2 linked regions of the Moorella thermoacetica genome follow. The protein of the gene in region 1 binds, or shares a complex with, the protein of each later gene. Links are inferred from orthologs where the notes say so. Each region holds a gene or a part of one and is shown on either strand. Other genes may lie near its edges. The genes, in order: MOTHE_RS06530 and smc.

The links.
Region 2: the proteins of MOTHE_RS06530 (region 1) and smc are in contact, whole or in part, in a crystal structure (PDB 3ZGX), measured with the Bacillus subtilis proteins. The link is inferred for Moorella thermoacetica from one-to-one orthologs.

The regions. Positions count from the first base shown.
Region 1 is NZ_CP012369.1:1,298,038-1,301,068, forward strand. What follows is about bases 305-3,031. They hold MOTHE_RS06530 (segregation and condensation protein A), read right to left. Parts: upstream 2,178-3,031; coding sequence 1,431-2,177; downstream 305-1,430. Other genes in these bases: MOTHE_RS06520 (DUF2953 domain-containing protein), read right to left, coding at 305-808; scpB (SMC-Scp complex subunit ScpB), read right to left, coding at 837-1,424; MOTHE_RS06535 (site-2 protease family protein), read right to left, coding at 2,239-2,868; MOTHE_RS06540 (CCA tRNA nucleotidyltransferase), read right to left, coding at 2,798-3,031. Outside these bases: ytfJ (GerW family sporulation protein), read right to left, coding at 1-120; more of MOTHE_RS06520, read right to left, coding at 26-304. UniProt on the Bacillus subtilis protein: Participates in chromosomal partition during cell division. May act via the formation of a condensin-like complex containing Smc and ScpB that pull DNA away from mid-cell into both cell halves.
Region 2 is NZ_CP012369.1:877,963-882,349, forward strand. Bases 44-4,126 are described here. They hold smc (chromosome segregation protein SMC), read left to right. Parts: upstream 44-362; coding sequence 363-3,926; downstream 3,927-4,126. Other genes in these bases: MOTHE_RS04400 (stage V sporulation protein S), read left to right, coding at 44-297; MOTHE_RS13265 (hypothetical protein), read right to left, coding at 3,975-4,126. Also shown: more of MOTHE_RS04400, read left to right, coding at 37-43; more of MOTHE_RS13265, read right to left, coding at 4,127-4,142; MOTHE_RS12760 (RNA polymerase sigma factor), read left to right, coding at 4,335-4,387. UniProt on the Bacillus subtilis protein: Required for chromosome condensation and partitioning.

The sequences.
Region 1 (3,031 bases):
AACAATGACCTGGCCGTCCTGGGTTTCAATGGGGTCCCCCACTACCGTATTCACATCGACCATATCTTTGATGCTTTCCATGGCTGTTTTCATCAAGGCTTCGATGGGATGTTCGGGCATTTTTGCTTGCTCCCCTCGCCTGCCAGATTATACCCAGGAGTAATCTTAAAGACCGTAAACCAGCGCTTATAATATGTCCCAGCCGAAAGGTAAATATGCAGTTAAAATCAAATAGCAGGCCCGGTGCGTTAAAACGCGGCCTTACCAGCAGCTCCGGTTGTTGAAAATCCAGGCGCGCCCGGCGCTGTAAATTCTGGTACAGTAAAGCCAGCAGAGCCCAAGCACCACCGTAGGCCAGGGCAGTCGTGGCCGGTTCCTCCATCCCCAGGGTTAAGAATACCCGCAGCCGCTGGCAGGTCACCTGCCCGAAAAAACGACGCCAGATGTAACCAAATCTTCTTAATAAACCCAGCCAATAGGCCAAGCGCCCCTTGACGATAAAACCAATTACCCCACCGCGGGTCCGGGCTTCATCCCCCGGATGCTCAACCTCAACCTCCCCTGCACCTATAGTTCCGGTACCGCCGGCCTGGAGCAGGGTTTTCAGGTGCAGGGGGGGCCATCGCGCCAGCCAGGCCTGGATAGAGGGAATTTCTACTTCCCACAGGCCCCAGTCCCCTGAAAGCTTGACCTCCAGCCAAAGGCGCTCCTCCTGATTAGCATAGCGATAAGCCACCTCCAGGCGTACCGGGACCAGGAGTAAAACAACCATACCCACCAGTAAACCTGCCAGCCAGGACCAAAGCATCCCGCCACCCCCGGGAAGAAGTGTGCAATTATTCTTCCCCAGGATGACCCGGTATACTACCACGACCACCTGCTTCACGGCTATTTTCCTGACTCGCGGCAACATCCTCCAGGGGAGGCAATTCCTTTAAGTCCTTTAAACCGAAAAACTCCAGGAATTTGGGCGTGGTACCATAAAGGATGGGGCGTCCCGGGGCCTCCTTGCGGCCAACCTCCTGGACCAGGCCCCGGCTAATGAGGGTATTTAAAACGCCATCGACCTTGACTCCCCGGATATACTCCATTTCCGTGCGGGTTACCGGCTGGCGGTAGGCGATAATGGCCAGGGTCTCCAGGGCGGCCCGGGATAAGGCCGGCAGTTCCGGGCGCAAAAGGGCCTCACAATAGCTGGCGAACTCGGGCCGGGTGCACATCTGATAGCCACCGGCTACGGCCCGGATCTGCAGGCCCCGTTCTTCCCGGGCGTAGAGTTCCTGTAATTCAGCCGCCAGCTCATCGACATCTCCGGGTTTAACGCCCAGGCAGGCCGCCAGGGAGTCTACCGACACCGGACCGCCGGCGACAAAGAGCAAACATTCCAGGGCAGCTCTCAGGTTATCACTGAAAAATAAAGGCAAGGATAATCACCTTGCTCCTGGATGCGGTAACAACCGCACCTCGATATTGCCGAAATTAACCTCCTGGGCCAGGGCTACCCGGCCCCGCCGGGCCAGTTCCAGCAGGGCCAGGAAGGTCAGGGCTACCTCCATCCGGGTGGGCCTGGTACTCAAGAGTCTGTCCAGGCTGAGGGTTTTTGCCCGGTAAAGGCTGCGCAAGATATGGCGTACCTGGCCCGCCAGGGTAAAGGCCAGCCGGGGTATGAGCCGGGGTTCCTCTGGTTCCTGAACCTGCTCCTTACGGGCCAGGACGCGCGCCATAGCCCGCGCCAGATCCAGGGGTGTTACGCCAGCCAGGGGGTTGATGCCGGCCAGGGCCCGCTCTACAGCCTCCTGGTCCCGGGGCCTGGTAAAAATAAGGGCACCGGTAGCGGCCAGTTCGGCCAGGTGTTGGGCCGCCTCTTTATAACAGCGGTAAGCCTGCAATCGATCCGCCAGGGCCCGGGCCGGGTCTTCCCCCTCTTCTTCCTGCTCCCCGGCCGCCGGGCGCTGCAATAGGAGCCTGGCCTTCAGAGCCAGGAGTTCCGCCCCCAGGACCAGAAACTCGCTAGCCCACTCCAGGTCCAGTTCCTCGACTTCCTGCAGGTACTCCAGGTACTGGGCCGTTACTTCCGCGACGGGGATAGCCTGAACGTCGATTTCCTGGCGTTCAATGAGAGTGAGGAGGAGATCCAGGGGGCCCTGAAAAACATCCAGCCTTACATTACCTAGCATCCGCCCCACCCCGGCAAGTCAGCTTCCCCTGTACCCCCGGACAATTTCCGGGTGAATTCTATCATATAAAGGCCAGGCCGCTGGCAGCAATAATTAGGTTAAGGACCAGGTTGACCAGGGGGCCCAGGATGCGGCTGATGATTCCCGTAGCAATGAGGAGGAGTAAGATCAAGGTGCCGTAACTCTCCAGGCGATAAACAGCAGCTCCTCCTTCGGGCGGGAGAATCCCGGCCAGGACCCGGGAACCATCCAGGGGCGGTACGGGAATCAGGTTAAAGACGGCCAGAACAACGTTGTAGCCCACCAGCAGGTTTAAAAAGGTCTGGATCCAGATGCCACCCAGATCCAGCCGCAGAAAAAGATGCAGGAGCACGGCTGCCAGATAGGCCAGGACCAGGTTCATAAGGGGTCCAGCCAGGCCCACCAGCATCATGCCCTTACGCCGGTCTATTTGAAAGTAAAAGGGATTTATCTGTACCGGCTTGGCCCAGCCAAATCCGGCTACGATAAGTAGCAGGGTTCCCAGGGGATCCAGGTGGGCCAGGGGATTTAAGGTTAACCGCCCCTGATTTCTGGCCGTGGGATCTCCCAGAAAGTAGGCTGCCTTCCCGTGGGCATACTCATGAAAGGTCAGGGCCATCAGGATGGCTGGAATACCCAGGATTAACTGGGACAAGCTCTGCAGGTGCATGGCCGACTCCTTTCCCACCAGGTAGGGCCCAGCCCGGCAACTGGCTCCACCCGGCCTGGGCCAGGGCAAAGATCAGCGCCTCCGGGGCCGGGCGCGACCCGGTCATCATTTCTCCCGGGGGCAAACCCGGTTCAGGTCCAAAACAGCCCCCTTGCTGTAAAAC
Region 2 (4,387 bases), 420 kb from region 1 along the record:
GTTGCAAAGATTGGTAAAGACAGGGAGGAGGAAGTAATGGAAGTCCTAAAGGTTTCGGCGCAATCGAACCCTAAAGCCGTAGCTGGAGCCCTGACAGCCGTTTTCCGCCAGCATGGTAAAGCCGAGGTCCAGGCAGTGGGAGCAGGAGCAGTCAACCAAGCTGTCAAGGCTATAGCCATCGCCCGCGGTTTTATCGCCCCCAACGGTATTGACCTGGTGATGATCCCTGCTTTTGCTGAGATTAATATCGATGGCGAAGAAAGAACGGCTATCAAGTTTATCGTGGAACCTCGCTGAAATTACCAGCAAGACTGCTCACCGAGCAGTTTTCTTTATGTAGAGGAGAATTTGCGGAGGATAACATGTTCCTTAAGGGTATTGAGATTCAGGGCTTTAAGACCTTCGTCGACCGGGTCAGGCTGGAGCTTGGCCCCGGGGTTACCGGTATCGTCGGTCCCAACGGTAGTGGCAAGAGCAATATCGTTGACGCCATCCTCTGGGTCCTGGGGGAGCAGAGTGCCAAAAGTTTGCGCGGAACCAGGATGGACGATGTCATCTTTGCTGGCAGCGCCCGGCGCCGGCCGGTGGGAATGGCGGAAGTAACCCTGTACCTGGATAACAGCGACGCAAGCCTCCCCCTGGACTTTCAGGAGGTAGCCATCACCCGGCGTTTTTTTCGTTCCGGCGAAGGCGAGTACTATATAAATAAAGTTCCCTGCCGCCTGAAGGATATCCAGGAACTCCTCCTGGACACCGGCTCCGGCCGGGGCGGCCTGGCTATTGTAAGCCAGGGTCGCCTGGAAGAAATCCTCGCCGCACGTCCGGAGGAACGGCGTTCTGTCCTCGAAGAAACGGCCGGTATTGCCCGCTACCGCCTGCGAAAAAAAGAGGCCCGGCAACGCCTGGAGGCAGTAGAGCAGGATTTAACCCGCTTGCAGGATTTAATTGGCGAACTAAAGGATCAACTTGGTCCTGCCGCCGTTGAGGCGGCCAGGGCGCGGCGACACCAGAAACTGATGGCCCTTTTGAACCTGGTGGAATTAATCCTCAAGTCCCGGGAAATGGCGGAAAGCCAGAACCGCCTCCGGCGCATCCGGGAGCGCTGGCAGGCCCTGAAGAGCCAGGAGGAGGAATTGGAGGCCAGGGAAGAGGAACTCGCAGGGCGCTCTCGGGACATCCGGGAACGCCTGGCCCGGAACCAGGAAGCCAGGGAGCGTAGCCGTGTCGAACTGCAAGGTCTCCGGGAGCAACTGGTTCAGGTCCGGGGCCGGTTGAGCCTGGTGGATGAAAAACTGGCGGCCCTGGCCCGGCAAAGAGTAGAGGACCGGGAGCGGGAAGGGCTTCTGGCCAGGGAGGAGGAAAAGTTGCGGGTGGCGGCCGCCGAGCTGGCCCGACAGGTGGAGACAGGTAGGGAAGAGATGGCCGCCCTGGAACAGGACCTGGCTGCCGGTCGGGAGACCCGGGAAAAACTCCGGGCCGAAAGGGATGAACTGGCGGCAAGATTGGCACGATTAAAAGAAGATCTCTTCCAGGTAGCCCACGAGCGCGCCGGGTGTCACAATGAACTGGTACGCCTGGAGGAAAAACAGGCTGGCATGGAGCGGGTGCTGGAGCAGAAGCAACGCCAGCTTCAGGAGCTAAATAATGAACGGGAGCGCCTGGAGGGCCTCCTCCGGGCCGGGGAGGAGCAACTGGGGGAGATTGAGGCGAACTTAAAAGCCCTGGAGGGGAAGAAAGCAAGCCTGGAAACCGAACTACCCCTGCAGGAGGCCGACCTGGCTGCCCGTGAGAAGCACCTGGCCGGTTTAAAGGAGCAGCAAAGGCTGCTTGTGGCCAGGCTGAAGGTTTTACGCCAGGCCCAGGCCGACTATGAGGGCTTCGGCGAGGGCGTGCGGGCTATTCTCCAGGCCAGGAGCCGGGGAGAAGCCGCCTGTGTCGGCGTCCTGGGGGTAGTTGTCGAAAAGATAGAGGTGCCCGGGGAACTTACCAGGGCCATAGAGGTCGCCCTGGGCGGTGCCGCCCAGCAGGTGCTGGTGAGGACGGCCTCCGAAGCCGAGAGGGTTATCCAGTTTTTAAAGTCCCGGCGCCACGGCCGGGCGACCATTTTACCCCTGGCCTGGCTGGAGCCGCGTCGCTGGCCGAACTGGGCCGGCTGGGTGCTGAATGAGCCCGGGGTTGTGGGGGTGGCAGCCGCACTGGTCCGGAGCGAAGCCGAAATCCGCCCTGCGGTTGATTACCTCCTCGGCCAAATCCTGGTCGTGGCCGATCTCCGGCGGGCCTTGGATCTGGGGGAACGCCTGCGGCCGCCGGTACGCCTGGTGACCCTGGAAGGGGAGGTCATCCAGCCCCGGGGACCGGTCACCGGTGGTAATACCAGGCAGAGAGCCGGCTTTCTCCAGCGCCGCCTGGAGATCCAGCAGGGTGAGACCGAACTGGCCAATCTGGTCGCCAGGCTTAATGACGCTCGGCAGCAGGCCAGAAAACTGGCCAGCACCCTGGAAACCGGCCGGCAGGAACTGCGCCGGGTAACAGAGGCTTTGATTGCCCGCCGGGGGGAACTTCACAATTTATTACAGCGCCTGAGCGAGTATAAAGATCAGCTGGCGCGCCTGGCGGAAAAGACGGCGGTACTGGGAGAAGAACTGGCCCGGAGTACCACCGATTCTCGAGAACTGGTAACTAGCCGGAGGGAGAGGGAGGAACTCCTGACCCGCCTGGAAGCCAGGGAAGGAGAGCTCCAGGGAGAATTAACGGGCTGCCAGGAGCAGCTAAACGCCTGCCAGCAGGCCCTGGCTGCCGTGGAGCAGGAACTGGCAGTAAACGAAACCCGGCAGCAGGCCCTGGCGAAGGCCGGGGAGCAGCTGGCCGCGCGCGTAGAGGAATTGGCCCGGCAGAAGGAAAACTGGCGGCGACAACAGGCTGAACTGGCTGCCAGGATGACAGCGGCCGCAACCGCGACCAATGAACTCCAGGAAAATAGGGAAAAGCTGGCCAGGGAAGAGGAGTGGCTGGCAGGGGCTATTCAACAGGCTGAAGAAGGGCTACAACGCCTGGATAATGACGGTTCGGCCTGCAGCCAGCAACAGGAAGAGCTGGCCCGGGAACTGGAGGAACTTCGGGCCCGGAAAGGAAAAATCGCTGCCCACAGGCAGCAGGAAGAACTCAATCTGGCCCGGCTGGAAACGACCCTGGAAGGTAGCCGGGCCGAACTGGAAGAGCGGTTTGGCCCCGGCTGGCAGGAAGTGCTCCAAAAACCCCGGCGCCACCTGGAAAAAGAGGCTCCCCGCCTGCGCAGGGTTTTGCAGGAGAAACTGGCAGCCCTGGGGGAGGTCAATCCAGGGGCTCCCCGGGTTTACGAGGGCCTAAGGAGGCGTTTTGAGGAACTGGAGCAGCAGCGACAGGACCTGGAAGAAGGGCGGGCGGCCCTGGAACAGGTAATCGCTGAAATGGAAAAGCTAATGGCCCGCCAGCTCCGGGCCACCCTGACCGCCGTCCAGGAACACTTTGCCGCCCTCTTCAGGGAACTCTTCGAGGGCGGCGAGGCCAGCCTGGAGCTCACCGGGAGCGATAACATTTTAGAAGCAGGCCTGGAGATCATCGCCCGGCCCCCGGGCAAGAAACCCCAGCACCTGGCCCTCCTCTCCGGCGGCGAGAAGGCCCTGACGGCGGTGGCCTTTATCTTTGCCCTCCTTAAGGTCAAGCCCAGCGCCTTCTGTATCTTTGACGAGGTGGATACGGCCCTGGATGAGGCCAATGTGGAACGCTTCGCCCGGCTGTTGCGCCAGTTTGCCAGCCGGACCCAGTTCATCGTCATCTCCCACCGCCAGGGTACCATGGCCGCCGCCGACGTCCTTTACGGGGTGACCATGATGGAACAGGGTGTCTCCCGCCTGGTCTCGGTGCGGCTGGAACAACTGCCGGCTTAAACACAGAGAAGCCCCAGCCGTTGTGGCCGGGGCTTCTTGTGTCCACGGCTATTCTTTAGCCCTTTTCGTAGTCAAATTATTGGGCGGCGTCTTGTACGGGTTTTCGCGTAAAACCTCTCCCTTTGCCTCCAAGTTCCACAACTCTTCCGGGGATTCCTCGCGTATGAGTTCGTGCCGGAAAGTTTTCTGACGGTCGCTGATTTCTTTATCCGTCATAACGGCACCTCCAGGAAAAGTTTCCAAGCAAGGATTAGTTTTCCCTTTGTTGGCCGAGAAATACCCTATAAACTAATGGCAGGGTATTTTTATTTTTTTACGTCTTAATTAATATAGAGAAGCCAGTAAACAGGAGGGGAGGGTATATACCTGGAAAAAGATTTAATCAGACGGGCTGCAGCTGGAGATGAACTGGCCTTCACGCGGGTAGTAGAACTTTTTAGTCCCTTCCTTCTAGCGGTAAT